DNA from 2 places in the Bacillus sp. PK6-013 genome. Region 2 is predicted to be linked to the other one. Evidence: predicted binding sites of a transcription regulator. Region 2 holds the regulator's gene; the other holds the start of a gene.
What was found. Region 2 encodes CtsR, which represses protease genes until heat stress. Its sites were predicted from a motif close to ATGGTCAATAAAGGTCAAACA; they were not measured.
Positions count from the first base shown of each region.

Region 1: M1E03_RS14045 (ATP-dependent Clp protease ATP-binding subunit) is a predicted target of CtsR. The motif match lies at 12,039-12,059, and genes of this name have one in related genera.

Region 1 is NZ_CP096417.1:2,769,982-2,785,321, forward strand. Features, by position in the region: gene M1E03_RS13960 (hypothetical protein) at 61-414, opposite strand; partial or broken gene M1E03_RS13965 (DUF1433 domain-containing protein) at 941-1,141, opposite strand; gene M1E03_RS13970 (lipase) at 1,139-2,557, shown strand; gene M1E03_RS13975 (hypothetical protein) at 2,569-2,901, shown strand; gene M1E03_RS13980 (DUF2975 domain-containing protein) at 3,455-3,937, shown strand; gene M1E03_RS13985 (helix-turn-helix domain-containing protein) at 3,948-4,169, shown strand; gene M1E03_RS13990 (DUF817 domain-containing protein) at 4,280-5,071, shown strand; gene M1E03_RS13995 (DinB family protein) at 5,437-5,946, shown strand; gene M1E03_RS14000 (DUF3967 domain-containing protein) at 6,069-6,212, shown strand; partial or broken gene M1E03_RS14005 (hypothetical protein) at 6,827-6,998, shown strand; gene M1E03_RS14010 (hypothetical protein) at 7,178-7,747, shown strand; gene M1E03_RS14015 (hypothetical protein) at 7,772-7,951, shown strand; gene queF (preQ(1) synthase) at 8,213-8,710, opposite strand; gene queE (7-carboxy-7-deazaguanine synthase QueE) at 8,732-9,463, opposite strand; gene queD (6-carboxytetrahydropterin synthase QueD) at 9,456-9,896, opposite strand; gene queC (7-cyano-7-deazaguanine synthase QueC) at 9,899-10,558, opposite strand; PreQ1 riboswitch class I at 10,697-10,741, opposite strand; gene M1E03_RS14040 (YkvI family membrane protein) at 10,823-11,860, opposite strand; gene M1E03_RS14045 (ATP-dependent Clp protease ATP-binding subunit) at 12,081-14,177, shown strand; gene motA (flagellar motor stator protein MotA) at 14,376-15,179, shown strand; gene motB (flagellar motor protein MotB) at 15,172-15,340, shown strand, end outside.
Region 2 is NZ_CP096417.1:4,173,846-4,189,185, forward strand. Features, by position in the region: gene M1E03_RS21015 (PIN/TRAM domain-containing protein) at 1-485, opposite strand, end outside; gene disA (DNA integrity scanning diadenylate cyclase DisA) at 617-1,693, opposite strand; gene radA (DNA repair protein RadA) at 1,697-3,076, opposite strand; gene clpC (ATP-dependent protease ATP-binding subunit ClpC) at 3,156-5,588, opposite strand; gene M1E03_RS21035 (protein arginine kinase) at 5,585-6,676, opposite strand; gene M1E03_RS21040 (UvrB/UvrC motif-containing protein) at 6,676-7,230, opposite strand; gene M1E03_RS21045 (CtsR family transcriptional regulator) at 7,245-7,709, opposite strand; rRNA gene rrf (5S ribosomal RNA) at 7,885-8,000, opposite strand; rRNA gene M1E03_RS21055 (23S ribosomal RNA) at 8,133-11,062, opposite strand; rRNA gene M1E03_RS21060 (16S ribosomal RNA) at 11,233-12,781, opposite strand; tRNA gene M1E03_RS21065 (tRNA-Ala) at 12,936-13,011, opposite strand; tRNA gene M1E03_RS21070 (tRNA-Pro) at 13,018-13,094, opposite strand; tRNA gene M1E03_RS21075 (tRNA-Arg) at 13,105-13,181, opposite strand; tRNA gene M1E03_RS21080 (tRNA-Leu) at 13,191-13,276, opposite strand; tRNA gene M1E03_RS21085 (tRNA-Gly) at 13,286-13,360, opposite strand; tRNA gene M1E03_RS21090 (tRNA-Leu) at 13,376-13,458, opposite strand; tRNA gene M1E03_RS21095 (tRNA-Lys) at 13,465-13,540, opposite strand; tRNA gene M1E03_RS21100 (tRNA-Thr) at 13,576-13,651, opposite strand; tRNA gene M1E03_RS21105 (tRNA-Val) at 13,673-13,748, opposite strand; rRNA gene rrf (5S ribosomal RNA) at 13,769-13,884, opposite strand; rRNA gene M1E03_RS21115 (23S ribosomal RNA) at 14,017-15,340, opposite strand, start outside.

The sequences.
Region 1 (15,340 bases), 1.4 Mb from region 2:
TCATATTAAAGCTTTAATCCCTATAATCTTAAAATGAATTCACCTTTCGTTTATTACACTTCACACCAAACTCCGTAACAAATTATAATAAAGTGTTTTACAGCCTATTTCATCATGCTCGTTGTCTTCCCATCTTAAAAATGCCCAAAACTGTAATTTATCCATTTTTAAAGGAAACTTATGATTGATATACTCTTCTTCACAGTCCTTAATATGTGGAAAGTCAGCAAGTACCTCTGTACAAGCTACGCTCAGCATTTCTATTTCATCGTCTGTCGGTTCCCCGTTAAAATAGCCTTTCCAGTATAACGTTTCATTTTCTAACTTGACTGCGAGTCCCCTTAATTTGTATGGAATTGCCCCCAATAAAGCGTAATGGCAACTGATGATTAAATTATTCAATGCCGAATCCATATTTTCAATATTCACCTCAGTATATTAAGCTTTTTCTAAAGTATACCCTTCCTCACAAGATTGAGCTGAGCTAAATCGTTCCGGCTATTCATGGGAACGTTGTAGAAGTAAGGAAAAAGGTTCACTCATTTTAAAAGGGTTCTTTAATATCCGCAATCTTTTCTTTTATGGCGTACCCAAAACATCTATGACGGACTAATATCGACATCCTCATTAGGGAAATATCACGACAGGTTCATCAAAAATTAATATAGATTTCTCAGGGATCTGAGTTTAACGGGCACCGTTTATTTGGCTCCTCAGTCATTCGCTAACTTTCTCGTAAATCTCTTCGAAAATCTCTTTTTCCACCGGGTAAAGCTCACCCTTCATGCCTGTAACGATGTAATGCTTTACGGTAGGTTTAAAACAAATACTAGAAATGATATCACAACATTATTTATTATCAGGGGTAATAAAACTGATTAGTTAAACAAACGTGAGATAAAAATAGAAAAAAGCCCGCTCAATCGAGTCGGACCTTTTATTAATAATCGCAAATTTTATCTTTACATTCGGGCTTTCTTTCAGCATCGACTGTGAAGGACCCTACTTCGTCATTTGACTTATCATAAATACCCCATATTTTCTTTTGCTTATCACCATTTAGATACCCTTTAATATCAATTCCGCCCATTGGGTTCACTTCGTAGTCATCAGAATAATCAATTGACTTAATGTCCTCATAAGCGATATTCCTAATGTAACAGATAAGGATTATTATTTTCTTAGCCAAAACACATATAGTAGCAATAAAATGAAAGAAGCTTTCAAGGATAGAACACCTATAGAGAGTAAATCAAATAAGGCTTATTACGTTGATAAAATTAAAAGGGACTCTGACACCGGACTCGACGCGTATGTATTTGTTCAAGCGAAGAAAAAGGACGGTAAATGGGTTAAACCTGACACACCAAAAAACGTCGTCGTAGCCTTCGCGGGAACAGATCCTAAGAACCAATTCTTCCAAGATGTTATTGACGCTGACGGCGGGAACGTTGTAATGGGAATTGACCCGAAAAAGAAGGAACACTACATAGTCGAAAAAGATGCGAAAGATACTTCTAAAACACTCGGAAAATATAACGGAACTCCGACACAAGACTCGATGCTTAGCACCGGTAACTACAAGTTAATTACGAAAACGTCCCAAATCGGGCAAGCTGACAATCTGGTGCGGGAAGTTAAACAAAAGTATAAAGGCACCTCGACGGTCATTTCAACAACCGGACATTCTCTCGGCGGCGCAGAGGCTGAATACAGTGCGGTCAACAATAATGTCTATGCCGTAGCGTTTAACAGCCCTTCAATCGTCCACCTACACTCTGCGGAGCAGCAAAAAAAAATTAATAACGGTGAATATGACCGATCCATAAAATCGATTATCAACCCGGATGATATGGTCGGGGCCGGCTGGTGGAACGAGTATGACCGGCACAACGGTACGACAATTTATACGAAGGACCCTGAATTATCAAATGCGGTGCGCGAGGCGAGAATGCAGGGCGATGTATTCCAACAAATCGGGCAAAACGCTGGGTATTTCTTTCAGACCGCAATCTTAGGAATGCCTGATACGCATTGGGTCGGAAGTAATAACTTCACCTTCGACGAAAACGGCAACGTTCAAAATATAGAGGGCGATGAGCTCATTTATGACAAAAATTTAAAAGCGATGCTCCCACCGGAAGTTGCATCCGGAAGTGGCGCAATTAAAGTAACACCCGCCGTTGCCAAACAGCTCGCGCAAAAAGTAAATGCGATGATCAACGATCTGCGGACGATGAAACGCGAAGCCGAAAACGCTTATCAGGAACACGACGCCGAAATCAACGACCTGAAACACGATACCTACCGTCAAGTCGGCCACGGTTTATACGACAAGCTGACACTCGAAGATGTAAACAATACGCTGAAAAACCTGGCGCAGTCGTTTGACAAAAAAGGCAATCCGCTCTTTTACGATGTTCATGCCGAAAAAGCGTACATCGCCTCATTACAAAATACGATTTCAGATTTAGAAGACATCAGCAGGCACCTTGCTCAGATCGCAAAAGATTTTAAATCAAAAGATAAAATGCTGGCAAACTGGCTTAAGCTTTAGGAGATGACATAATGGAAAATTTCAATAAACTAGCCTCACTCAACAACTTAAACGGTGATCAAGAAGATACGCTCCTCATACGGCGCAATCAGCTTCAAATGCTGAAAACGGGCATGAGGGTATCAGCCGCAACGAAGCTTGAAGGCATTAAAACGACACTAAGACCGAAGTTTAAGATAGACGATATACAAAAAGAAATGAACAGCGTCTATTCATCGCTTCTCTACAGCTTTGAAGGAAAAGCGCAAGAGGCGCTTGCTCAACGAATCAGCCAAAGCGCCCAGCAGCTTATTAACACGGAGCAGGACGGAGAAAGTTTTGTGAATGGATTTAAGACGAGATGAAGGCGCCTTAATTGGCGTCTTATTTTTATTTAAATCTAACAACATTCTCTTTTCTGTTTTCACCACACTAATCGTCTTCGGTCTTCACCTCAAATAACTCCTCGACTTCAACCCGAGTCTTCACGTTATGGGCAAAGACATGCCAATCGGTAGCTGTTTTATTGTCTCCTTGTTGACACATATTCCTTTATGGTACGTTTGAGCTTTTTCACCCTAGGATTTATTTGACGATATGGTTCTGCTGAGTTCCGGTTAACTATCGCATAACCAGCGTTTTTCAATTCATTGACTGTCTCGAACCTGCGTTCATATAAGCTAGCGTTCGAGACCCTTTAAGCTTGATCTTTTCGTTTGGCGGAAGCCGCAAAGGTCCAAAAGAGGTGATGTATACTCCGCTGACGTATTTCTTTGCATAGCTTTATAAACGCTTGTCTAAAATCAAAAAGGTATCATACCATAACAACAATAAAATCACCTTTATCAATATTTTTTTATTGTAAAACGATAAATAATGTGTTAAATTCAAATCGACAAAATAAGTGAGGTGCTTTTAATGAAACGGGGATCAACACTCTTTTTAAAGATGGCTGTTATTCTTATTGGAATCCCAGTTCTTGCTTTGTGCATATTTTTCGTGCCGAAGATAGCGAATTTTGCAGCTGATTTGTATCCAGATATTTCTTATCTGAAATATCTCGTTTATATCGATTTGTATGCAGCGGCGATACCTTTTTACTTTGCTCTGTATCAAGCCTTTAAACTTTTAAGCTATATTGACCACAATAAAGCTTTCTCGAAATTGTCTGTACGGGCTTTAAAGAATATAAAATACTGTGCAATCACCATCAGTATTTTATTAGCGGCAGGCATGCCGCTCTTCTATCTCATCGCGGAGATGGACGACGCTCCTGGCATCATACTAATCGGACTGGTCCTTATTTTTGCTTCAATGGTTATCGCCGTCTTTGCTGCTGTTCTCCAAAGGCTATTGCAAGAAGCGATTGATATAAAATCAGAAAATGATTTAACAGTCTGAGGTGAAAACAATGGCAATTATTATCAATATTGACGTGATGCTTGCTAAAAGAAAAATGAGCGTAACGGAACTTTCTGAGAGGGTTGGAATCACAATGGCGAATCTTTCTATATTAAAAAACGGAAAGGCAAAGGCTATTCGATTATCAACATTAGAGGCGATTTGCAAGGCTTTAGAATGTCAACCCGGAGATATTTTGGAATACCGAAGTGATGAAGACACCCATGATTAAAAATTTAGCCTATTCGGCGGTGATCTTATGCGCATACCCGTAAATCTGTTTAGCTGCAATACTAAGCTGGCCTCGCATATATTCAGAAAAAAACTTCGGAGGCACACATGATGAGAGCACTAAATCAACTCGTTCGTTTTGGTTGGGAGCAGTCCTTGTCATGTTTATTTCCTGTCGTTATTTTTGCCTCTTTGGCAATTACACAAATCATTCCTCTTCCCTTCCTGCCGCGGTATGACTGGCTGCTCATCATCTGCCTTCTCATGCAGTGGTGGATGGTGTATTCCGGGCTTGAAACACGGGATGAACTAAAGGTGATCACATTGTTCCACCTTATTGGACTAGCTCTTGAACTTTTCAAGGTGCAAATGGGCTCCTGGTCTTATCCAGAGGAAGGTTATTCCAAAATCTTTGGAGTGCCTTTATATAGCGGCTTTATGTATGCAAGTGTCGCCAGTTATCTTTGCCAGGCGTGGAGGAGGCTTAAGGTTGAACTGGTTAAGTGGCCGCCGTTTTTCGTCGTTGTACCTCTTGCCGCTGCGATTTATTTGAATTTTTTCCTCCATCATTATTGGATTGACGTCCGCTTTTGGTTATCTGGACTTGTAGTAATTGTCTTTTGGAAATCATGGGTCATATACGAGGTTAATGGAATTCGTTACCGTATGCCGCTCGCACTTTCTTTTGTGCTCATCGGATTTTTTATATGGATAGCCGAAAATATCGCAACGTTTTTTGGAGCCTGGACATATCCAAACCAAACCAGCGCGTGGAGTCTCGTTCATCTAGGAAAAGTGAGTTCATGGCTCTTACTAGTGATTGTCAGCTTTCTAATCGTGGCCACATTAAAACTGGTTAAGGAGAAAGATTCCACTAGAGTGGATGCCGGTCAATTTTTATAACTCTTTATTTTAAAGGGTATCAAGGAGCTTATGACGCCATAGTTGGCGTCTATTTTTAGTATTCGCAATCTTGGTCTCTGCATTCTTAGCTCATTATCTTATTATTTGTCGGGATGTATATACCGTCATGTTTTCTTCAATGATTTCCCATATGTATTTTCGCAGTTTTAAACTCTTCAATTTCTTCATTTTATCGGTCGCACTTGGCTATGTATCATTATTATGTATCTTTTCCCCCTCAAAATAGAGCGCCTTGATTTGCCTGCATTAAAGTTCGATTAAATCAAGCATTTAATGATGGTACACCTTTGTGTATAATTAGAAGAATATTTTGATATTTATTGTTTTTAAGGGGTGGGATAGTGATGGAAAAACACGAATATGATTGGGTGAAACAAACAAGACAGATTTTACTAGACCAGTGTAAAGTATTGAATAAAAATGATTTTACAAAAGAGTTTGGATTTGGTTTTCAAAGTATAAGAGATTCTTTAGTTCATGTGGCTGGTTGTTATCATGCTTGGCTGGGTTCTTTTGTGCTTTCAAAAACAACTTCACCACTCATAACAAAGGAAGCACTCCATAATATGCAGATAGAAGATATTCAACGTTATTTTCAACAGGCTGATATATATGTGGATACTGTGTTTGAACAATTCACTGAGAAATTTGATAATTTTATCGAAAAAGAGCCTTCTTGGAAAGCGGGCAGTGGAATCGTAAAAAAAACACCACACCAATTACTAGTCCATTCTATTACGCATGAGTTTCATCATAAGGGGCAAATTGTAGCAATGTTACGGTTGCTTGGTTATATTCCTAATAATACAGATATTTTGGGACTGCCTGAAAAAGAATTTTCTATAGATCAATAATAGATAACAACTGCGTATCTGTTACGTTCAGGCCACTGTGTGGACTAAAAGATATGCTGGACGGCCTGAAAATAGATCACGCCTTATCTCAATTTGTCAAACAACAAGAGGAATTCAATAAAATGATGCTGGAACGCATTGAACTTTTTGAGAAACGGCAGAAGGAAAGAGACGAAATGCTGATGAAATCCCTTCGTGCATCCCAGGAAACACAAAAAATGCTGGCCGCCGTCCGCAAGAAAAAGTGGTGGCAATTCTGGAAATGATCTTCCTTGTTTATTGAATGAACTAGTGAAAATATGGGGTGAAACTTTAAAACAAAAAAGTGATAATAAGAGAAAAACTCTCATAATGGAAGGATAACTATCTGAATGAAATTAAAGAAGTTAACAAATTTACCTCGGATATCTATAATAATTCCTTTCACACTCGTGATATCAGCGTCTTTAATTTTTTCTAAAAGCTTTTTCAATAATAAAGAAATACAAACTCTCTCTCAAAATTGCTTTAATTCAGGAGAGAATCCCACTGTAGAATTAGGGACTCTTAATTTAGATTATTCATTCGAATGTATAAAATAAAAGTTAAAACACGCGACAAGGGATTGCGCAAGGAAGACAATGCGCTGCTTCTTTCGACATGGACGGCCAGAGTATGCCGGCGTTATGGAGTTTATGCCTTAGGATGCGCGGCGGAAGCTACACGCTGAGAGAAAAGACGTCGAAGAAACGGAGAAGTACGTTTATATTGAGCCGATTGGGTGCCGCGTCAAACACCGGGTCAAGACTGAAAACGGATTACTGCGGATTCCTTCGTTCCATGAATGGCGTTGAATTGAACGCACTATTGCCGCATTCTAATAGTCGGAGGTTGAGGCCGAATGGTTTACGAAACAAGAGGCTATGATACGACGATTGTTTACGATTATAAAGAGTATCCTGACGCCATTACGGGGGCTGCGATAACTGCGATTATACGCTGTTTAAATTTCGGCGAAGGACGGCGTTTTCCTACGCGAGTGCCGTCAGTGCGGTATGAAAAAAAGCATATAAAATCTCTAAGACACTGGTTTTCCGGCGTCTTTTTTATTTACAAGACATCATCCCATTCACATCACACTAACTTTTCCCTATTTTATAACATTATGCAAGCCTCATGATAGCCTTTTCCTTATATTGGTACAATTAATCTATCAACTACATATTCAAACAAATGAAAGGGAGATGCGAAGATGAAAAAACTCGTCATAACAACGACTGTTGCTTGTATGTTTGGCACATGTTTAGCGCCTTTTACTTCCGAAGCGCAAGCTAAGACAGACTCACAAATTCAACTAGACACGTTGACAATTGAGGAAGAAATGGAAACGCAACAAATAGCCGAGGACTTAAAGTTCATTTTTGGGGAAGCCTCCTCAGAAGTTGACGGAAAGTTCGTCATCAATAAGGATATGGTCGCGGAAAAATTCGGTCAATCGTCCGTTGCTACAGTGGAAGCATTTGTTAAACTTGTTAATGGAGAGGAGCTAACTGCGGAGGATTTAAAAGGCGTTCCCGATCCCCAAGCTAATTCTAGTCAATTTCAAACGGCTTCATGGTGGGGATGTCTTAAAGAAAAAATCATTGATTTTACCGGCTTAGGATTTATTGGCGGCGGCCTGGAAAAGATGCTTAAAAAGAAACTTTGGAAAAAAGCCGCGACTGAGATAATCAAGATTGTCGGGAAAAATGCAATCCGCGGTGGCGTCCTTGGATTAGCCGGAAGTCTTGCATGGTTTAGTGTGCGGTGCATCGGAAAATAAAGAGAACAAAGGGGATGTTATCACATGAATATGGCTAAATACGGGTCATTCTTTATAATTACTTTGGTGCTGCAATTGATTTTGTTTTTTGTTATAAAAAAAGACACAGGCGTGACTATTATCGATATGGTGGTAATGTCCTTACTGTTAGCGCTCTTCTCATTTATCTTAGACAAAGTCCTTAGAAAAGAAAAATCAGCATGAAAATAAAAGACAGGCGCCAATTACGGCGCCCTTTTTCGTTTATACGAACGATAAAGGTTGCGTAGTTAGAGGCGAACCAGCGAACGAAGACGTTAACGAGGCGAGCTGAGATTACATCTTTTTCACAATATGAATTGCGTGTCATATTATGCCCACGCCGTTAAAAGTGATAAATCAACTTCTAAAAAAATAACCCCGTCTATAAAGACGAGGTCACTCCAGTCACACATCGATCACAAACCCTCACTTCTCCTGCACCTCTTACCGATTATCAATCGTCTCCGGATACAGATCATGATTCATCATCCGATACTCGGCCATTTTTTCATACTTTGTACCGGGCTTGCCGTAGTTTGTGTACGGGTCGATCGAGATTCCGCCTCTCGGGGTGAATTTGCCCCAGACTTCGATGTAGCGCGGATCCATCAGCTCAATTAAATCGTTCATGATGATGTTCATGCAGTCTTCGTGAAAATCGCCGTGATTTCGGAAACTGAAGAGATACAGTTTCAAAGACTTGCTTTCTACCATTTTTTTATCAGGGATGTAGCTGATATAGATCGTGGCAAAATCGGGCTGTCCGGTTTTCGGGCACAGGGATGTGAATTCAGGGCAGTTGAATTTCACGAAGTAGTCCCTGTTTTCGTGTTTATTCGGGAAAGACTCAAGCACTTCCGGAGAATAGTCAAACAAATAATTGGTGCCTTGATTTCCAAGAAGGGTTACGCCTTCGAGTTCTGAATCTTTTCTTGTGGTCATCATTCATCTTCCTTTCTTCAATCAAACGCCTCGTTTGTTACCCCAGATCAGGGTGTGGAGCTGCGGGAGAACGCGGACGCGGTTCAATTCAGGGTCGCGCGTGACCGCTTCTACCAGCTGTTCATACTTTTGAAGCAGCCGTTCGACGAGCCGCACTTGGTCTTCTGTATGAACGTCGTCATTTCCGACTTGGAGAAAGAACGGGACATCAGGATAACGCTGGTGAACTTGCTTTGCAAATTGAAGGTCTTCCGCCGTGAATATGACGACCTTCAAACTTGCCGCTGCCGCCCGGCCGTGCTCTTTCAGTTTTTCAACAATATGATCAAGCTTGTTAAAATCGGTTTTCATATTGGAGCTCGGCGGCTTTGGCGAAATTGTTAAATCATCGATTCCGGCAAACCAGTCTTGATAAAACGTCCCTTGCGTCTCAAGCGCTGTCCGTATACCGTTTTCTTTTAAAAGGGAAATCAGTCCGTCCAGCTGTTTTAAAAGCGCCGGGTTGCCTCCTGAAATCGTAACGTGCGAGAAGGCGTTTCCGCCGATGTCTTTAAGAGATTCGTATACTTCTTCCGCGGTCATCCATTTGATGTCTTTTTTCGCCGAACCGTCCCAGGTAAAAGCTGAATCGCACCAGCTGCACGAATAGTCGCAGCCGGCTGTTCTGACAAACATCGTTTTTTGCCCGATGACCATCCCCTCTCCCTGAACCGTCGGACCGAAAATTTCAAGTACGGGAATCGGCTTAGCCATTGTGAACACCCGATTTCGGACGGTAGACGACATAGCTTGTCGGCGTTTCCCTGACAAACACCTGAACGCAATGCGGACGGTTTTTGAGATCTTTCAAATAAGCCTCTGTTTTATCGTAAATCGTTTTCGCCACCACTTCTGTCGAAGGGATCCGATCCGCGCTTTCACCCGAAAATTCCTGATGGTCATTTAAAAGCGTATGATCGTATTCCCCGTGGATCAATTTTTTAATGGTGCTGAAGTTGACAAGAAATCCTGATTCATTCAATTCATCCCCGGCAATCGTGATATTGATTGTATACGTATGGCCGTGGACTCTGCTGCATGCGCCCGCATCCTCTCTCGGAATAAAATGCGCGGCTGACATCTGCATATCTTTATTTAGTTCAAAAGAGTAAGGATGGCTTGGTTGCGGGTAAATTTGTGTAAGCACTGTTAAGCTCGCTCCTTTTTCATTTTCATATATTCATTGTAGCCATTCGCCCGAAGCTTGCAGGCCGGGCATTCGCCGCAGCCGTCGGCAATGATTCCGTTGTAGCACGTCAGCGTCTCGTTTTTCACGAAATCAAGCGCATCAAGCTCATCGGCGAGCTCCCACGTTTCCGCCTTGTTCAGCCACATCAGCGGCGTGTGGATGACAAACGGGCGCTCCATCGCCAAGTTGACAGTGACATTGCAGGATTTGACGAACTCATCCCGGCAATCCGGATAGCCGCTGAAATCCGTCTCGCATACACCTGTTATGATGTGCCGCGCGCCGACCTGGTAGGCGAGGATCGAAGCGAACGATAAAAACACGAGGTTGCGTCCCGGAACAAAAGTGGACGGAAGTTCGCCTTCTTTCGCCTCAATCTCGATATCATCCCTTGTCAAAGCATTCGGCGCGAGCTGATTTAACAGTTCCATATCAAGAAGGTGATGCTTGACGCCAAGCTTTTCAGCGATCTTTTTCGCGACTTCGATTTCCTCTCGGTGCCGCTGATTATATTGGAAGGTGACCGCTTCCACCTCCTGAAATTGCCGAAGCGCCCACAAAAGGCAAGTCGTACTGTCCTGACCGCCGCTGAATACGACGATCGCTTTTTCCTGTTTCATAATTCCTCCTTCTCCGCTTTTCGTCAGTATTTCATAAAAGAAGAGATTCACTGATATCTAAACGAAAAAACACCTTTCTCTGTGAGAAAAGTGTTCTAGCAAAAAAACAATAAAAAAGGCCATACCCCAAGGATACAGCTTTCCTTAGTTTTTTATAGAGGGTTTTGCTAGAACCTCTCCCGCAGTTTCAAGCGGATTTTGTTTCAATTTTCCTTCGCCATCTTATCACAAATCGCATGTTTCGCCAAGTGCAATGCCTGCCATTCAACGCTCAGGCACCCTTTTGACGATCAAAAAGAATATAAAGACGAGGCTCAGCTGGCCGAACAAAGGATAAATGGTCGATATCAGTTTTCCGTAGCCGATTTGTCCCGTCAAGTAGATTGTCAGCAGGATGAACATAAATACATACAGGCTTTTCATATGAAGATATTCATTAATCTGCTTTTCAAGACCATATAAATTGCCGATGACCGATGTGAAGACTTCCCCGAAAATGATAAACAGATAGATGATATGGACAGAATGTTGGACAATGAATACAACCTGTGCCATCGGAACTTCGTATAACAGGACATCAGGCAATGTTGAAAGAGACAGAAAGCTCGCGATCAACACAAGGGTAAGCAGACACCCTCCGATTAATGCTCCTTTTATAATGAGCCGTTCAGATTTCAGTTCAGAAGCGATCGGCACGAGAACCGCCTGTGCGAGCGACAAATTAAAAGCGCCGTACGAAACAGCGGATAAAATCCAATCGGGTTTTGCCGCCGAGAATGCCGCCAAATTGTGGATCTCCGGCCCTCTGAAAATAAACGAATCGAACAGGACGATGACTGTGAACAGAAGCAGCAGCGGAACGACAATGACATTGACGCCGAATATCCCTTTAACGCCCTTCATCATGACAAACAGACTCAAGGCAATCGTCGCAATCATCCCCGCTTGGTTTGAAAAGCCGAGCTGTTCCTCAAATATCGCCCCCGCTCCAGACAGCATGACAGACGTCACGCCGAGCAAAATCACGAGCATGAAGACATTGACAAATTTCCCGAGCGTATGGCCGAATAAATATTGATTCAGCTCCTGATAAGATTTGGCATTGATTCTGACCGCAATCAGCATCATTTTTGCGCCGAGAAATGTAAACATCAGTCCGCTGATCAAAATTCCGGCTAACCCCGGCCAGCCGAATCTTAAAAAAAACTCGACGATTTCTCTTCCAGTTGCAAATCCGGCTCCGACGACCGTTCCTACATAAACAAATGCCAGCTGAAAGGCTGATCCATGTGATTGACTCATACGACTCCTCCGTAAACGAATTCCCTTTCTACACCATATGAGCCATGTCCTTTAAAAAGAAGGACAACTTCTCATTCAGGAACAAAAAGGAAAAAGCATAGAACTTGAAAGTCAAAGAAGGTCAATGTATACTAATAGTCAGAAATGGTCAAACTACAGACCATTTTTTCAAAGTCAATTGGTCAAAAAAGGTCAAATTCAATAAAGGGGGTTTTGGCAAATGCGTTGTCAACATTGTCAAAAAAATGAGGCGACGATTCGCCTGAACATGCAAATCAACTTTACAAAAAAGCAAATGGATTTATGTGAAGACTGCTATAAAGAGCTGACTCAGCCTTCTATGTTTTCAGGAAATCATTTTTTTGGCGGAGGAGGTTCTTTCTTCAGCCAGCCATCACAAGCGCAGACGCAAACCGCTGCCAAAAAAGGCTTGCTCGATGAACTTGCCGTCAACTTAACGAATGCCGCAAAGACAGGCTTGCTCGATCCGGTGATCGGCCGCGATGATGAAGTGGCCCGTGTAATCGAGATCTTAAACCGCAGAAATAAAAACAACCCTGTCTTAATCGGTGAACCGGGCGTTGGTAAAACAGCCGTTGCTGAAGGACTTGCTCTCAAAATCGCCGAAGGCGATGTTCCAAATAAATTGAAAAACAAAGAACTCTACCTGCTTGATGTCGCTTCCCTCGTAGCAAACACCGGCATCAGAGGACAATTTGAAGAAAGAATGAAACAGCTGATGAAAGAGCTGAAAGAACGCAAAAACGCGGTCTTGTTTATTGACGAAATTCACCTTCTTGTCGGAGCAGGCTCTGCCGAAGGCTCCATGGACGCCGGCAACATTTTAAAACCTGCGCTTGCCAGAGGTGAACTGCAAGTCATCGGCGCGACGACGTTGAAAGAATATCGCCAAATCGAAAAAGATGCAGCATTAGAGCGGCGCTTCCAGCCGATCATGGTGCATGAACCGACAATTGAGCAGACCGCGGCGATTTTAAACGGGCTGAAAGAAAAATACGAAGCGTATCATGATGTAACTTACACGGATGAAGCGATCAAAGCCTGCGTCGTTCTGTCTAGCCGCTATATTCAGGACCGTCATCTTCCCGATAAGGCGATCGACCTTTTGGATGAAGCCGGTTCAAAAGCGAACTTGAAAATCGACACGGTCAGCGGTGAACAAGCTTCCCAACGCCTGAAAGAAATCGAAACGGAAAAAGCTAAAGCGCTGCAGGAAGAAAACTATGAGCTTGCAGCAAAGCTCCGCGATGAAGAAGAAGCACTGCACAAAAAAATGGAAAACCATGCGGAAGAAAAACGGGCAACCGTTAAAGCGGAAGACATTCAAGCGATCATCGAACAAAAAACCGGCATTCCGGTCGGCAAGCTTCAGCACGACGATCAGAAGAAAATGAAAGAGCTTGAAGCAAACCTTTCAAGCCGCGTGATCGGTCAAAAAGAAGCCGTAAAAAAAGTGGCAAAAGCCGTCAAAAGAAGCCGCGCCGGCCTGAAATCAAAAAACAGGCCAGTCGGTTCATTCCTGTTCGTCGGCCCGACAGGTGTCGGTAAAACAGAACTTTCTAAAAGGCTTGCGGAAGAACTGTTCGGCACGAAGGATGCCGTCATCCGCCTCGATATGAGCGAATACATGGAAAAACACGCCGTATCGAAGCTGATCGGTTCACCTCCTGGATATGTCGGCCACGAAGAAGCCGGACAGCTCACCGAAAAAGTCCGGAGGAACCCGTACAGCATCGTTTTGCTTGATGAAATCGAAAAAGCCCATCCCGATGTTCAGCACATGTTCCTGCAAATCATGGAAGACGGACGTCTGACAGACAGCCAGGGACGGACGGTCAGCTTTAAAGATACCGTCATCATTATGACAAGCAATGCCGGAGTATCTGAAAAGCGGACAACCGTCGGTTTTAACCGGGAAGAACAAGTAATGGGCGAACAATCAATGATCGATTCCCTAAGCAGCTACTTTAAGCCGGAATTCCTGAACAGATTTGACAGCATCATCGAGTTCCAGCCGCTCGAAAAAGAAGATCTGGTCAAGATCGTCACTCTCTTGCTGGAAGAGCTTGAAGGAACGTTAAAAGAGCAAAACATGACGCTTGAAGTTTCAGATGAAGCAAAAGAAAAAATTGCTGAAATCGGATACCATCCGGCCTTCGGCGCCCGCCCATTAAGACGAACCATTCAAACAGCAGTCGAAGATCAAATGACCGATCTGCTGCTTGAAGAAGAACACATCAACGGTTTTGCGGTTATCGTTGAAAACGATGAAATCTTGGTGAAACCAACCGCATAACACACATAACGGCCTCCAATTGCGGAGGCCGCTTTACATACAACGTAAGAATCACAAAAATTCTATTTTTTAACATTAAATAACCCTAAAGTCCCTTTTCACCATGATTTTGAAACAATTTAAGAAACACCCTAAAGTTCCTATCACGCAACACCGATATTAACGATAGAAAAGTTAGTTAAAGGAATTGGTGAAAAAATGGACAAAACATCGTTAATTGGAATCATCTTAGCTATCATCGGAGTAGGTGTCGGCATGGTCATGAAAGGTGTCAGCCCTTCCGTTCTCGTCAATCCCGCGGCATGGCTGATCATCCTTGTCGGTACAATCGCAGCAGTTGTGATCGCTTTTCCAATCCGCGAGATCAAAAAGGTTCCCAAACTCTTCGGCATCTTGTTCAAAGAGAAGAAGATGATCGAAATCAACGAATTGATCCCGATGTTTTCCGAGTGGGCACAAATCGCAAGACGTGAAGGACTTCTCGCTTTGGAAGCAAATTTGAATGAGATCGATGATGAATTTTTGAAAAACGGCATGAGCATGGCAGTAGACGGCCAAAGTGCCGAATTTATCAGGGACGTTTTAACTGAAGAAGTTGAAGCAATGGAAGAAAGACATCAAGTCGGAGCGGGCATTTTTACCCAGGCGGGCACATACGCGCCGACACTCGGCGTTTTGGGCGCTGTTGTCGGACTGATCGCAGCGCTTGCGGATATGAGCGACACTGAAGCGCTTGGACATGCGATCAGCGCCGCTTTTGTCGCGACCCTTCTCGGGATCTTCACCGGATATGTACTATGGCATCCTTTTGCCAATAAATTAAAGCGGAAATCCAAACAGGAAGTCAAAGTCCGCGAAGTCATGATTGAAGGCATCCTTTCGATCTTGGAAGGCCAAGCGCCAAAAGTCATTGAACAAAAGCTTTTGATGTATGTCTCTCCAAGCGAACGCTCCAGCATCGTCATCCCAGAAGGAGACAAAGGAGACAGCAGCAATGGCTAGAAAAAAGAAGCACAAAAAAGACCATGAAGAACACGTGGATGAGTCTTGGCTCATCCCATATGCCGACCTGCTGACACTGCTTTTGGCCTTGTTCATCGTACTGTTTGCCATGAGCTCAATCGACGCCAAGAAGTTCGATATGCTGTCTAAATCATTCAATG
Region 2 (15,340 bases):
TTTTTGTCTTCTTCAGGACGCTCTTCCTCAGCAGAACCTTTTTTCTTTCTCGATGTGAAAAGTGTCAGCATTTCATCCTTTTTCTTGAAACCTACACGGAATCCGAGATAGCCGAGAAATGCGGCCAACACAATCGGAATGACCGTGCTGATCAACTGATAAGGGATGTCTTTTAACGGAATGACGTTGACGATAAGATAAGCGAGCATAAGTCCGAAGATTAATCCCAAAGAGCCGAACAATAAATCTGAGACAGGTGCTTTGATCAAGGAATCCTCAATTTGTTTCACCCAGTTGATGACATGATCCGCACACCAGATGCCCAGAAGAAAAAAGATGATAGCTCCTAAACAAGCGGACGCATACGGGTTTGTTACTAAAGGTATGTCCTGTACATTTAACAGCACAAACAATTCCGGTATGAGAAAAATACCGATAACGCCTCCCAAAATCGCAAAGAACGCTTGAACTATTCGTTTCAACATACCTTCACCTCCTTTAAAATAATCGTTTTAATTTTTATGAATGCAGCTGTTTCAACCGGAAAAAGGGAAAACAAAAAGTAAGAATAATATACCCATAAATTGCAAATTTTAATCACTTTTAGAAATTTTTCTCACAGCTGCCTGTCAGTATAATGTTTCTCCTGAAGTCTCTTTAACCCTTTCTTTATCTTTTGGGCACGGACCGCCCCAATTCCTTCCACTTCATCCAATTCTTTTACATCCGCTTCGATAATGAGCTTTAAATGGCCAAATGCTTCGACAACATTTTCTACGATCGGCATCGGGAGACGGGGGATTTTGTGAAGGAGCCTGTAGCCTCTCGGGAAAACGTATTCCTCCATATTCGTAGTTGCTGAATAGCCTAAAAGCTTAAGGAGAATCGAGTCATCCAGCAATTCGAAACTCGACATATCCTGTAGCTGCTTCAGCAGGACAAACGGGTCTTTGATTTTTTCTTTCACATAATCTTTAACGAACAGCGCCGCTTCCTGCTCCATATCAGTGATCAGTTCACTAACCTGGAGCCTGATGAGATGGCCTTCTGTTCCAAGCTCTTTAATATACATATTAATTTCGTTTTTGATTCTGAGCACCATTTCATATCGATGCAGAACAGAGATGACATCCCCAAATGTCACAAGCTCTTCAAACTCCAGCGCATTCAAATTGGAAATCGCATGGTCCAAAATGAGTTTGTATTTTTCGAGTGTCTGAATCGCCTGATTGGCTTTTGTTAAGATAAAGCCGATATCTTTGAGTATATATTTCATATTTTCCTGATAGAGCGTAATCACATTCCGCCTTTCAGAAATCGCAATGATCAGACAGCCGGTCTGCTTGGCCACACGCTCGGCCGTTCTGTGCCTCATGCCCGTCTCAGAGGATGGTATCGTCGCCTCAGGCATAAGCTGCGTATTGGCATATAAAATTTTCTGCCCTGAATCGCTGAGAATAATCGCCCCGTCCATTTTAGCCAGCTCGTACAGATGAGCCGGAGAGAAAGAAGAATTAATGTGGAACCCTCCATCAACCACTTCTTTCACTTTATCATTGAAGCCGACCACGATTAATCCGCCTGTTTTGGCCCGAAGGACGTTTTCGATTCCCTCGCGAAGAGGTGTGCCGGGGGCGACAAACTGCAATATTTCTGAAAGATCCTGTTTCGCTCCTTTTTTGTCTTTTTCCATATATTATGATCCTCCTAATGAAGCTCGAAGGGCCTCAGCTACATTTTCAACGCCGACGACTTCAATTCCTTTCGGCTTTGTCCATCCTTCCACATTTGCAGAAGGAATAATCATTCTTTTAAAACCAAGCTTCGCCGCTTCCTGCACCCTCTGTTCTATCCTTGATACTCTGCGGACTTCCCCTGTCAAGCCGACTTCGCCGATAAAACAATCCGTCGGATGAGGCGGGGTGTCTCTGAAGCTTGAGGCGATGCTCACAGCAACGGCGAGGTCGATCGCCGGCTCGTCCAGCTTGACGCCGCCGGCGACTTTTAAATAGGCGTCTTGATTTTGCAGCAGCAGCCCAACCCTTTTCTCTAAAACCGCCATCAGCAATGAGACGCGGTTATGATCAATTCCGGTTGCCATCCTGCGCGGATTTCCAAAACTTGTCGGGGAAATCAGCGCCTGAATCTCTACTAAGACCGGCCTCGTGCCTTCCATTGAAGCCACGACACTCGAGCCGGCTGCTCCAGCCGAGCGCTCTTCGAGAAAGATCTCCGACGGATTCAGCACTTCTGTCAGGCCCTCTTCCCTCATTTCAAAGATTCCCATTTCATTCGTTGATCCAAACCGGTTTTTGACGGCTCTTAAAATCCGAAATGTATGATGCCGCTCACCTTCAAAATAAAGGACGGTGTCGACCATATGTTCCAGAAGTCTCGGTCCGGCAATCGAACCTTCTTTTGTGACATGCCCGACGATAAATATCGGAATCCCTTTTGTTTTTGCAATTCTCATCAGCTCAGCGGTGCATTCCCTGACCTGGGACACGCTGCCTGGAGCAGATGTAATATCACTTTGGTAAACGGTTTGAATCGAATCAACCACCACGAATGATGGATTCATCTCTTCTATAGAAGACGTAATATACTCCATATCGGTTTCAGATAAAACGTGAAGAGTGGGACTGTTGATGCCTAGACGGTCTGCTCTCAGCTTTGTCTGCTTGACCGATTCTTCACCTGAGATGTACAGGACATTTTCTTTTGAATCAGCGAGCTGGGCAGATACTTGAAGCAGCAAGGTTGATTTCCCGATGCCGGGATCGCCTCCGATTAAAACGAGTGAACCTTTGACAATACCGTTTCCCAAGACGCGGTTGAATTCGCCCAGTTTCGTTTTAATTCGCGGCTCTTCTGTTGTTTCGATTGAAGTGAGAGGTGAAGGCTTTTGCACCGTTTGAACGGAATGTGAAAAAGCGGTTCTTCTGTTGGCGGCGGGTTTTTTTATCGTTTCTTCCACCATGGTATTCCATGTGCCGCATCCGGGGCACTTCCCCATCCACTTGGCGGATTCGTAACCGCATGAGTGACAAATGAATTTAGTCTTTGTTTTAGCCATTGATTTTTCAAAACGCTCCCTTTATAAGAAAGTGAGGCATACTGATGAACATCGTATGCCTCTTTCTTTTGTCTCTATATTAGTTCGTTTTAGCTTCGGTTTTTACGACAAATTCTCCGCCTTCTACATCCAAAACAATATGCTGGCCTTTTTCAATATGGCCTTTCAGGAGCTCTTCAGACAGCCGGTCCTCCACGTGTTTTTGGATTGCTCTTCTGAGAGGGCGCGCCCCGTATTCGAGATCCACGCCTTCATCGGCAATTTTTTCTTTAGCCGCTTCAGTCAGCTCAATTGACAGATCCTGTTCTTTCAGACGCTTAGTTAATTGTTCTGACATGAGGGATACAATATCTTTCAAATGTTTTTTCTCCAAAGAGTGGAAGACGATAATCTCATCAATCCGGTTGATAAATTCAGGTCTGAAGGCGCGTTTTAATTCGCCCATGACTTTGTCTTTCATATCTTTATAATTCTGGGTTTCATCCTGCACATTAAACCCGACGTATTTATTTCTTCTCAGTTCGCTCGCACCGACGTTTGATGTCATGATCAAAATCGTATTTCTAAAGTCGACCGTGCGCCCTTTTGAATCAGTCAGGCGACCGTCTTCAAGCACTTGCAGCAAAATATTGAAGACATCAGGGTGCGCTTTTTCGATTTCGTCAAGCAAGACGACGGAATACGGTTTTCTTCTCACTTTTTCAGTGAGCTGTCCGCCTTCATCATAGCCGACATATCCCGGAGGGGAACCGACGAGTCTTGATGTTGAATGTTTTTCCATATACTCGGACATATCGATGCGAATCATGGCTTCTTCATCGCCGAAAATGGACTCGGCAAGTGCACGGGCAAGCTCCGTTTTTCCTACGCCTGTAGGGCCGAGGAAAATAAACGAACCGATAGGACGTTTTGGATCTTTTAAGCCGGCACGTGCGCGTCTGACTGCTTTGGCAACCGCAACGACAGCCTCATCTTGGCCGATAACGCGGGAATGAAGAATGCTCTCCATGTTCAGTAATTTGTCTGTTTCAGTCTGCGCAATTTTCGAAACCGGCACTCCGGTCCAGCTTGAAACAACCATTGCAATATCGTCGACGGTCACTTCGGAATTTTCCTGTCCCTGCTTTTCTTTCCAGGTTTTTTTGGTTTCTTCGACCTGTTCGCGCAGGCGCTGCTCCGTATCCCGTAATGACGCTGCTTTTTCGAATTCCTGGCTTTGGACAGCGGCATCTTTTTCTTTCCTTACCTCATCAAGCTTTTGTTCAAGCTCTTTTAAGTTCGGAGGCGTTGTAAATGAACGCAGGCGAACCTTTGAACCGGCTTCATCGATTAAGTCGATCGCCTTGTCAGGCAGAAAACGGTCCGAAATATACCGGTCTGACAGCTTCACAGCCGCTTCGATCGCTTCATCCGTAATCGATACGCGGTGGTGGGCTTCATAGCGGTCTCTGAGACCTCTCAATATTTGAATGCTCTCTTCAGGAGACGGCTGGTCAACCTGAATCGGCTGAAAACGCCGTTCGAGTGCAGCATCTTTTTCAATGTATTTGCGGTATTCATCAAGGGTTGTCGCTCCGATGCATTGCAGCTCTCCGCGCGCCAGCGACGGTTTAAGGATATTGGAGGCATCGATGGCCCCTTCCGCTCCCCCGGCTCCGATGAGAGTATGCAGCTCATCGATAAAGAGGATGATATTTCCCGCTTGACGAATTTCGTCCATCACTTTTTTCAGGCGGTCTTCAAATTCACCGCGGTATTTCGTACCAGCAACAACCGTTCCCATATCAAGCGTCATAACTCGCTTATCGCGGAGAATCTCCGGTACTTCGTTATTGATGATCTGCTGGGCGAGGCCTTCGGCAATCGCTGTCTTACCGACACCGGGCTCCCCGATTAACACAGGGTTGTTTTTCGTTCTGCGGCTCAGCACTTCAATTACGCGCTGAATTTCTTTGCTTCTGCCGATTACGGGGTCAAGGCTGTCTTCTTTTGCAATCGCCGTGAGATCCCTGGCAAGACTGTCTAAGGTTGGTGTGTTGGCATTGCTGTTGGCGCCTGAAGCAGCGCCACCGCTCTCATTGCTGCCCAACAGCTGCAATACTTGCTGTCTCGCTTTGTTTAAGCTGACGCCTAAATTATTCAGCACCCTTGCCGCAACACCTTCCCCTTCTCGGATTAAGCCGAGGAGGATGTGTTCAGTTCCAACGTAGGAGTGACCAAGCTTTCTTGCTTCATCCATCGCCAGTTCAGTCACTTTTTTGGCTCTCGGTGTGTAATGGATCGATTGTGACATCTCTTGCCCTCGGCCAATGAGGCTTTCAACTTCTTTTTGAATCTTGTCAGGGCTGAGTCCCAATGCCTGCAGCGCCTTTGCAGCAATCCCTTCTCCCTCGCGGACAAGGCCGAGGAGAATATGTTCTGTTCCAATGTTATTATGGCCCAGACGCAGAGCTTCTTCTTGAGCAAGCGCCAATACTTTTTGTGCTCTTTCTGTGAATCTTCCAAACATCATATCGTTTCATCCTCCTGTCTATTGCCGTTGTTTTCTAATTTCAGACGCTCCCTGATAAGAGCAGCCCGCCTGATGTCCCTCTCGTTTGGCCTTAAGACTCCTCCTGAATATTGCTGGAGAAATCCAGGCTGCGTGAGGATCATCAGCTCATTAAGTATATTGCTGGAAAGACCTTTTATTATCCCCAGGTCAATTCCAAGACGAACGTCTGAAAGACATCTTGCTGTTTCTTTCGATTCGATCATCCGGCAATTGGACAGTACGCCGTAAGATCTGTAGACGCGGTCTTCAAGCTCGATTTGCGAAGTCTGATAAAGCGCCTTTCTTGCTGAACGCTCTTGTTCGATCAACTGAGCAACGACGCTGTTCAGATCTTCGACAATGTCGTGTTCCGATTTACCGAGGGTAATTTGGTTGGAAATTTGAAAGATATTCCCTAATGCTTCGCTGCCTTCACCGTAAATTCCTCTAACAACAAGCCCCAATTGATTAATTGCCGGAATAATTCTGTTTATTTGCCTAGTTAACACTAAAGCAGGAAGGTGCATCATGACAGAAGCTCTAAGCCCGGTTCCGACATTTGTAGGACAGCTGGTTAAGTAGCCTCTTTGTTCTGAAAAAGCATAGTCAATCCGTTCTTCAATCCAATCGTCCACCTGATTTGCTGCTTTTAATGCTTCTGAAAGCTGAAATCCCGGGAACAGACATTGAATGCGAATATGATCTTCCTCATTCAGCATAATACTCACTTCTTCATTTTCAGAAAGAAGGCATGCGCCAAAGGAAGCTTCCGTCAAATGCGGACTGATCAGATGTTTTTCTACAAGAACCCTTTTTTCCAAAGGCTGCACCTGATCCATTTTCACAAGCTCAAATTTCCCAATACCTGGCACTTCATAGCCTGTGAATTGTTCTTCAAACAATGTAATAATCGCTGAAGCCTCTTCGTTTGAAAAAAGCGTTGGAAAACGAACTTTATCCAAGTTGCGAGCAAGACGGATCCGGCTGCTAAGCACGATGTCACTTTCAGGGCCTTCCTGCCGCATCCAATTGCTTAAAGCATTCTGAATAAAATGCTGCAGTGACATCAGTCCTCCTCCTCCTTGTTTGCATTCAGGTTTTGTTCAAGCGACCTGATCTGGTCTCTAATGTTGGCTGCTTTTTCAAATTCCTCCTGCTGAATTAATTCTTTCAGCTCTTTTTTCAATGCTTCAATTTGTCTTCTTACATGCAGGTTACCGCCGATCCGCTTTGGTATTTTACCGGCATGGACCGTGTTCCCGCTGTGAACTTTCCTTAAAACCGGAGTGATATAGGAATGGAAGGTTTTATAACATTCCGAACATCCAAATCGGCCTGTTTTTCGAAATTCCGGGAATGTCATATTGCATTTTTTGCATCTCAGAACCTGGTCCGGCTGTTGAAAAAGCTGAGCCTCGCTGCTGTTAGTAAAAGACGAGTCAAAATTCAGCAGTCCGGATAACAAATTATGGATGGAAAATCCGCCACTTTCATTCATAGAATATGACTCACTGTTTTCTTTCGCACATTGTTCACAGATATGCATTTCTTTTTTTTCGCCATTAATGACTTTCGTAAAGTGAAAAGTTGCTGGTCTTTCTTTACACTCTTGACATATCACGCTTCTCACCCGCTTTACTTAAATTTAAGTGACGTAAGCATGGCTTTCATCATTCTTGCTCTTAATTCGTCTCGTTCAGGCAAATCAATATATAATACAGAACGATCCATGACACTCACCATCAATTTTGCTTCACTTTTTGTAATGACACCATTTTCTAAAAGCCTTAAAATGATATCGTCTGAAGCAGCCTGGGAGAGCCTTGTATAGATATGATTCATAATGTTGTCAATCAAATCAATTTTATCGTTCATTTTAATTTTAATAATTCGGATATAACCGCCGCCGCCTCTTTTGCTTTCGACGATGTATCCGCGCTCACTCGTAAAACGCGTATTGATCACGTAATTGATCTGAGAAGGAACACACTGAAATTTATCGGCTATTTCGCTCCGTTTAATCTCTAATATTTCTTTCCCGTTCTGTTCTAATATTTGTTTCAAATACTGTTCGATTATGTCAGAAATATTTTTCCCCACTCAGCCCCCTCCTTCACTTGACTTTGACTATATTTGACTTTAACTTTACTATAAGTGGTTTTCGCTTTTTTTTCAACTAATTGCTCTTCGTCCTTTATTATTTCCACTTTTGGCTATCGTAAAACCTTAGGGAACAAGAAAAAAGACCAGCTGATATCAGCTGGTCTTTTTAAGTGCTTGGCGGCGTCCTACTCTCACAGGGGGAAGCCCCCAACTACCATCGGCGCTGAAGAGCTTAACTTCCGTGTTCGGTATGGGAACGGGTGTGACCTCTTCGCTATCGCCACCAAACTATTGCCTTCAGGATGAAGGTACTGGGCGTTCCTCACAGGATGTGAGGGCCTTTAGCCGAGTTTCCTTGCCTTTGGCTTTTGAGAGGCATTCTCTCAAAACTAGATAACGGTCAGACGATTCACAAACATTTAGGTTAAGTCCTCGATCGATTAGTATCTGTCAGCTCCATGTGTCGCCACACTTCCACCTCAGACCTATCAACCTGATCATCTTTCAGGGATCTTACTTCCTTGCGGAATGGGAAATCTCATCTTGAGGGGGGCTTCATGCTTAGATGCTTTCAGCACTTATCCCGTCCGCACATAGCTACCCAGCGATGCCCTTGGCAGAACAACTGGTACACCAGCGGTGCGTCCATCCCGGTCCTCTCGTACTAAGGACAGCTCCTCTCAAATTTCCTGCGCCCGCGACGGATAGGGACCGAACTGTCTCACGACGTTCTGAACCCAGCTCGCGTACCGCTTTAATGGGCGAACAGCCCAACCCTTGGGACCGACTACAGCCCCAGGATGCGATGAGCCGACATCGAGGTGCCAAACCTCCCCGTCGATGTGGACTCTTGGGGGAGATAAGCCTGTTATCCCCGGGGTAGCTTTTATCCGTTGAGCGATGGCCCTTCCATGCGGAACCACCGGATCACTAAGCCCGACTTTCGTCCCTGCTCGACTTGTAGGTCTCGCAGTCAAGCTCCCTTGTGCCTTTACACTCTGCGAATGATTTCCAACCATTCTGAGGGAACCTTTGGGCGCCTCCGTTACCTTTTAGGAGGCGACCGCCCCAGTCAAACTGCCCACCTGACACTGTCTCCCCGCCCGATAAGGGCGGCGGGTTAGAAGGTCAATACAGCCAGGGTAGTATCCCACCGATGCCTCCACCGAAGCTGGCGCTCCGGTTTCCAAGGCTCCTACCTATCCTGTACAAGCTGTACCAACATTCAATATCAGGCTGCAGTAAAGCTCCACGGGGTCTTTCCGTCCTGTCGCGGGTAACCTGCATCTTCACAGGTACTATAATTTCACCGAGTCTCTCGTTGAGACAGTGCCCAGATCGTTGCGCCTTTCGTGCGGGTCGGAACTTACCCGACAAGGAATTTCGCTACCTTAGGACCGTTATAGTTACGGCCGCCGTTTACTGGGGCTTCAATTCGCACCTTCGCTTACGCTAAGCGCTCCTCTTAACCTTCCAGCACCGGGCAGGCGTCAGCCCCTATACTTCGCCTTACGGCTTCGCAGAGACCTGTGTTTTTGCTAAACAGTCGCCTGGGCCTATTCACTGCGGCTCTCTCGGGCTTGCACCCTAACAGAGCACCCCTTCTCCCGAAGTTACGGGGTCATTTTGCCGAGTTCCTTAACGAGAGTTCTCTCGATCACCTTAGGATTCTCTCCTCGCCTACCTGTGTCGGTTTGCGGTACGGGCACCTCTCACCTCGCTAGAGGCTTTTCTTGGCAGTGTGGAATCAGGAACTTCGCTACTATATTTCGCTCGCCATCACAGCTCAGCCTTACGGGAAACGGATTTGCCTATTTCCCAGCCTAACTGCTTGGACGCGGATATCCAATACCGCGCTTACCCTATCCTCCTGCGTCCCCCCATTGCTCAAATGGTGAGGAGGTGGTACAGGAATATCAACCTGTTGTCCATCGCCTACGCCTTTCGGCCTCGGCTTAGGTCCCGACTAACCCTGAGCGGACGAGCCTTCCTCAGGAAACCTTAGGCATTCGGTGGAGGGGATTCTCACCCCTCTTTCGCTACTCATACCGGCATTCTCACTTCTAAGCGCTCCACGAGTCCTTCCGGTCTCGCTTCACAGCCCTTAGAACGCTCTCCTACCACTGTTCGTAAGAACAGTCCGCAGCTTCGGTGATACGTTTAGCCCCGGTACATTTTCGGCGCAGAGTCACTCGACCAGTGAGCTATTACGCACTCTTTAAATGATGGCTGCTTCTAAGCCAACATCCTGGTTGTCTAAGCAACTCCACATCCTTTTCCACTTAACGTATACTTTGGGACCTTAGCTGGCGGTCTGGGCTGTTTCCCTTTCGACTACGGATCTTATCACTCGCAGTCTGACTCCCAAGGATAAGTCTTTGGCATTCGGAGTTTGACTGAATTCGGTAACCCGGTAGGGGCCCCTAGTCCAATCAGTGCTCTACCTCCAAGACTCTTACCTTGAGGCTAGCCCTAAAGCTATTTCGGAGAGAACCAGCTATCTCCAGGTTCGATTGGCATTTCACCCCTACCCACACCTCATCCCCGCACTTTTCAACGTGCGTGGGTTCGGGCCTCCATTCAGTGTTACCTGAACTTCACCCTGGACATGGGTAGATCACCTGGTTTCGGGTCTACGACCACGTACTCATGCGCCCTATTCAGACTCGCTTTCGCTGCGGCTCCGTCTTTTCAAACTTAACCTTGCACGGGATCGTAACTCGCCGGTTCATTCTACAAAAGGCACGCCATCACCCGTTAACGGGCTCTGACTACTTGTAGGCACACGGTTTCAGGATCTCTTTCACTCCCCTTCCGGGGTGCTTTTCACCTTTCCCTCACGGTACTGGTTCACTATCGGTCACTAGGGAGTATTTAGCCTTGGGAGATGGTCCTCCCGGATTCCGACGGAATTTCACGTGTTCCGCCGTACTCAGGATCCACTCAGGAGAGAACGAAATTTTGACTACAGGGCTGTTACCTCCTATGGCGGGCCTTTCCAGACCTCTTCATCTACCTCGTTCCTTTGTAACTCCGTACAGAGTGTCCTACAACCCCAAGAGGCAAGCCTCTTGGTTTGGGCTGTTCCCGTTTCGCTCGCCGCTACTCAGGGAATCGCATTTGCTTTCTCTTCCTCCGGGTACTTAGATGTTTCAGTTCCCCGGGTCTGCCTTCTCATATCCTATGAATTCAGATATGGATACTGCTCCATTACGAGCAGTGGGTTTCCCCATTCGGAAATCTCCGGATCAAAGCTTGCTTACAGCTCCCCGAAGCATATCGGTGTTCGTCCCGTCCTTCATCGGCTCCTAGTGCCAAGGCATCCACCGTGCGCCCTTTCTAACTTAACCGTTAAAAAGAATCACTACGTGATATCTTGCTTACTAATTGAATGTGATGTCTACTGTTATCTAGTTTTCAAAGAACACGCTTTGAAGGAATGATCCTTCAAAACTAAACAAGATCTAAACGCACCTGTCTATAAGACCGCAAGGTCTTATATTCCGTATAATATCCTTAGAAAGGAGGTGATCCAGCCGCACCTTCCGATACGGCTACCTTGTTACGACTTCACCCCAATCATCTGTCCCACCTTCGGCGGCTGGCTCCAAAAGGTTACCTCACCGACTTCGGGTGTTACAAACTCTCGTGGTGTGACGGGCGGTGTGTACAAGGCCCGGGAACGTATTCACCGCGGCATGCTGATCCGCGATTACTAGCGATTCCAGCTTCACGCAGTCGAGTTGCAGACTGCGATCCGAACTGAGAACAGATTTGTGGGATTGGCTTAGCCTCGCGGCTTCGCTGCCCTTTGTTCTGCCCATTGTAGCACGTGTGTAGCCCAGGTCATAAGGGGCATGATGATTTGACGTCATCCCCACCTTCCTCCGGTTTGTCACCGGCAGTCACCTTAGAGTGCCCAACTGAATGCTGGCAACTAAGATCAAGGGTTGCGCTCGTTGCGGGACTTAACCCAACATCTCACGACACGAGCTGACGACAACCATGCACCACCTGTCACTCTGCCCCCGAAGGGGAAGCCCTATCTCTAGGGTTGTCAGAGGATGTCAAGACCTGGTAAGGTTCTTCGCGTTGCTTCGAATTAAACCACATGCTCCACCGCTTGTGCGGGCCCCCGTCAATTCCTTTGAGTTTCAGTCTTGCGACCGTACTCCCCAGGCGGAGTGCTTAATGCGTTTGCTGCAGCACTAAAGGGCGGAAACCCTCTAACACTTAGCACTCATCGTTTACGGCGTGGACTACCAGGGTATCTAATCCTGTTCGCTCCCCACGCTTTCGCGCCTCAGCGTCAGTTACAGACCAGAGAGTCGCCTTCGCCACTGGTGTTCCTCCACATCTCTACGCATTTCACCGCTACACGTGGAATTCCACTCTCCTCTTCTGCACTCAAGTTCCCCAGTTTCCAATGACCCTCCCCGGTTGAGCCGGGGGCTTTCACATCAGACTTAAGAAACCGCCTGCGCGCGCTTTACGCCCAATAATTCCGGACAACGCTTGCCACCTACGTATTACCGCGGCTGCTGGCACGTAGTTAGCCGTGGCTTTCTGGTTAGGTACCGTCAAGGTACCGCCCTATTCGAACGGTACTTGTTCTTCCCTAACAACAGAGTTTTACGATCCGAAAACCTTCATCACTCACGCGGCGTTGCTCCGTCAGACTTTCGTCCATTGCGGAAGATTCCCTACTGCTGCCTCCCGTAGGAGTCTGGGCCGTGTCTCAGTCCCAGTGTGGCCGATCACCCTCTCAGGTCGGCTACGCATCGTCGCCTTGGTGAGCCGTTACCTCACCAACTAGCTAATGCGCCGCGGGTCCATCTGTAAGTGGTAGCCGAAGCCACCTTTTATAATTGAACCATGCGGTTCAATCAAGCATCCGGTATTAGCCCCGGTTTCCCGGAGTTATCCCAGTCTTACAGGCAGGTTACCCACGTGTTACTCACCCGTCCGCCGCTGACATCAGGGAGCAAGCTCCCATCTGTCCGCTCGACTTGCATGTATTAGGCACGCCGCCAGCGTTCGTCCTGAGCCAGGATCAAACTCTCCATGAAGTTTGATAATGACTACGCACATTCGCATGTGCGATTTATTTAATGAATTAACAGGTACGTTTTGTCTTGTTTAGTTTTCAAAGATCATTATTAAAGCAACTCTATTATTATATCTCTTTTAAGATAAATAGTCAAGTGCTTTTTTGAAAATAAATGGTGGAGCCTAGCGGGATCGAACCGCTGACCTCCTGCGTGCAAAGCAGGCGCTCTCCCAGCTGAGCTAAGGCCCCAAAGAATGGTCGGGAAGACAGGATTCGAACCTGCGACCCCATGGTCCCAAACCATGTGCTCTACCAAGCTGAGCTACTTCCCGTTACACATAATGGCGCGCCCGAGAGGAGTCGAACCCCTAACCTTTTGATCCGTAGTCAAACGCTCTATCCAATTGAGCTACGGGCGCATATGTCAATGCCGAGGGCCGGACTTGAACCGGCACGGTAGTCACCTACCGCAGGATTTTAAGTCCTGTGTGTCTGCCAATTCCACCACCCCGGCGTGGATGGTTGGAGCGGAAGACGGGATTCGAACCCGCGACCCCCACCTTGGCAAGGTGGTGTTCTACCACTGAACTACTTCCGCAAATCTTTTTTATAATGCGGGTGAAGGGACTCGAACCCCCACGCCGTAAAGACACTAGATCCTAAGTCTAGCGCGTCTGCCAATTCCGCCACACCCGCATAAAATGGTGAGCCATGAAGGACTCGAACCTTCGACCCTCTGATTAAAAGTCAGATGCTCTACCAACTGAGCTAATGGCTCTTTAAAAGAGACTTAAATATTATATCATAAAAAAGTGGTGCCGGCAAGAGGACTTGAACCCCCAACCTACTGATTACAAGTCAGTTGCTCTACCAATTGAGCTACACCGGCTTAATCAACAAAATATTATAATGGTGGAGGATGACGGGATCGAACCGCCGACCCTCTGCTTGTAAGGCAGATGCTCTCCCAGCTGAGCTAATCCTCCGTTTGCACTTGCGTGCAACAGCTTGGCGGCGTCCTACTCTCACAGGGGGAAGCCCCCAACTACCATCGGCGCTGAAGAGCTTAACTTCCGTGTTCGGTATGGGAACGGGTGTGACCTCTTCGCTATCGCCACCAAACTATTGCCTTCAGGATGAAGGTACTGGGCGTTCCTCACAGGATGTGAGGGCCTTTAGCCGAGTTTCCTTGCCTTTGGCTTTTGAGAGGCATTCTCTCAAAACTAGATAACGGTCAGACGATTCACAAACATTTAGGTTAAGTCCTCGATCGATTAGTATCTGTCAGCTCCATGTGTCGCCACACTTCCACCTCAGACCTATCAACCTGATCATCTTTCAGGGATCTTACTTCCTTGCGGAATGGGAAATCTCATCTTGAGGGGGGCTTCATGCTTAGATGCTTTCAGCACTTATCCCGTCCGCACATAGCTACCCAGCGATGCCCTTGGCAGAACAACTGGTACACCAGCGGTGCGTCCATCCCGGTCCTCTCGTACTAAGGACAGCTCCTCTCAAATTTCCTGCGCCCGCGACGGATAGGGACCGAACTGTCTCACGACGTTCTGAACCCAGCTCGCGTACCGCTTTAATGGGCGAACAGCCCAACCCTTGGGACCGACTACAGCCCCAGGATGCGATGAGCCGACATCGAGGTGCCAAACCTCCCCGTCGATGTGGACTCTTGGGGGAGATAAGCCTGTTATCCCCGGGGTAGCTTTTATCCGTTGAGCGATGGCCCTTCCATGCGGAACCACCGGATCACTAAGCCCGACTTTCGTCCCTGCTCGACTTGTAGGTCTCGCAGTCAAGCTCCCTTGTGCCTTTACACTCTGCGAATGATTTCCAACCATTCTGAGGGAACCTTTGGGCGCCTCCGTTACCTTTTAGGAGGCGACCGCCCCAGTCAAACTGCCCACCTGACACTGTCTCCCCGCCCGATAAGGGCGGCGGGTTAGAAGGTCAATACAGCCAGGGTAGTATCCCACCGATGCCTCCACCGAAGCTGGCGCTCCGGTTTCCAAGGCTCCTACCTATCCTGTACAAGCTGTACCAACATTCAATATCAGGCTGCAGTAAAGCTCCACGGGGTCTTTCCGTCCTGTCGCGGGTAACCTGCATCTTCACAGGTACTATAATTTCACCGAGTCTCTCGTTGAGACAGTGCCCAGATCGTTGCGCCTTTCGTGCGGGTCGGAACTTACCCGACAAGGAATTTCGCTACCTTAGGACCGTTATAGTTACGGCCGCCGTTTACTGGGGCTTCAATTCGCACCTTCGCTTACGCTAAGCGCTCCTCTTAACCTTCCAGCACCGGGCAGGCGTCAGCCCCTATACTTCGCCTTACGGCTTCGCAGAGACCTGTGTTTTTGCTAAACAGTCGCCTGGGCCTATTCACTGCGGCTCTCTCGGGCTTGCACCCTAACAGAGCACCCCTTCTCCCGAAGTTACGGGGTCATTTTGCCGAGTTCCTTAACGAGAGTTCTCTCGATCACCTTAGGATTCTCTCCTCGCCTACCTGTGTCGGTTTGCGGTACGGGCACCTCTCACCTCGCTAGAGGCTTTTCTTGGCAGTGTG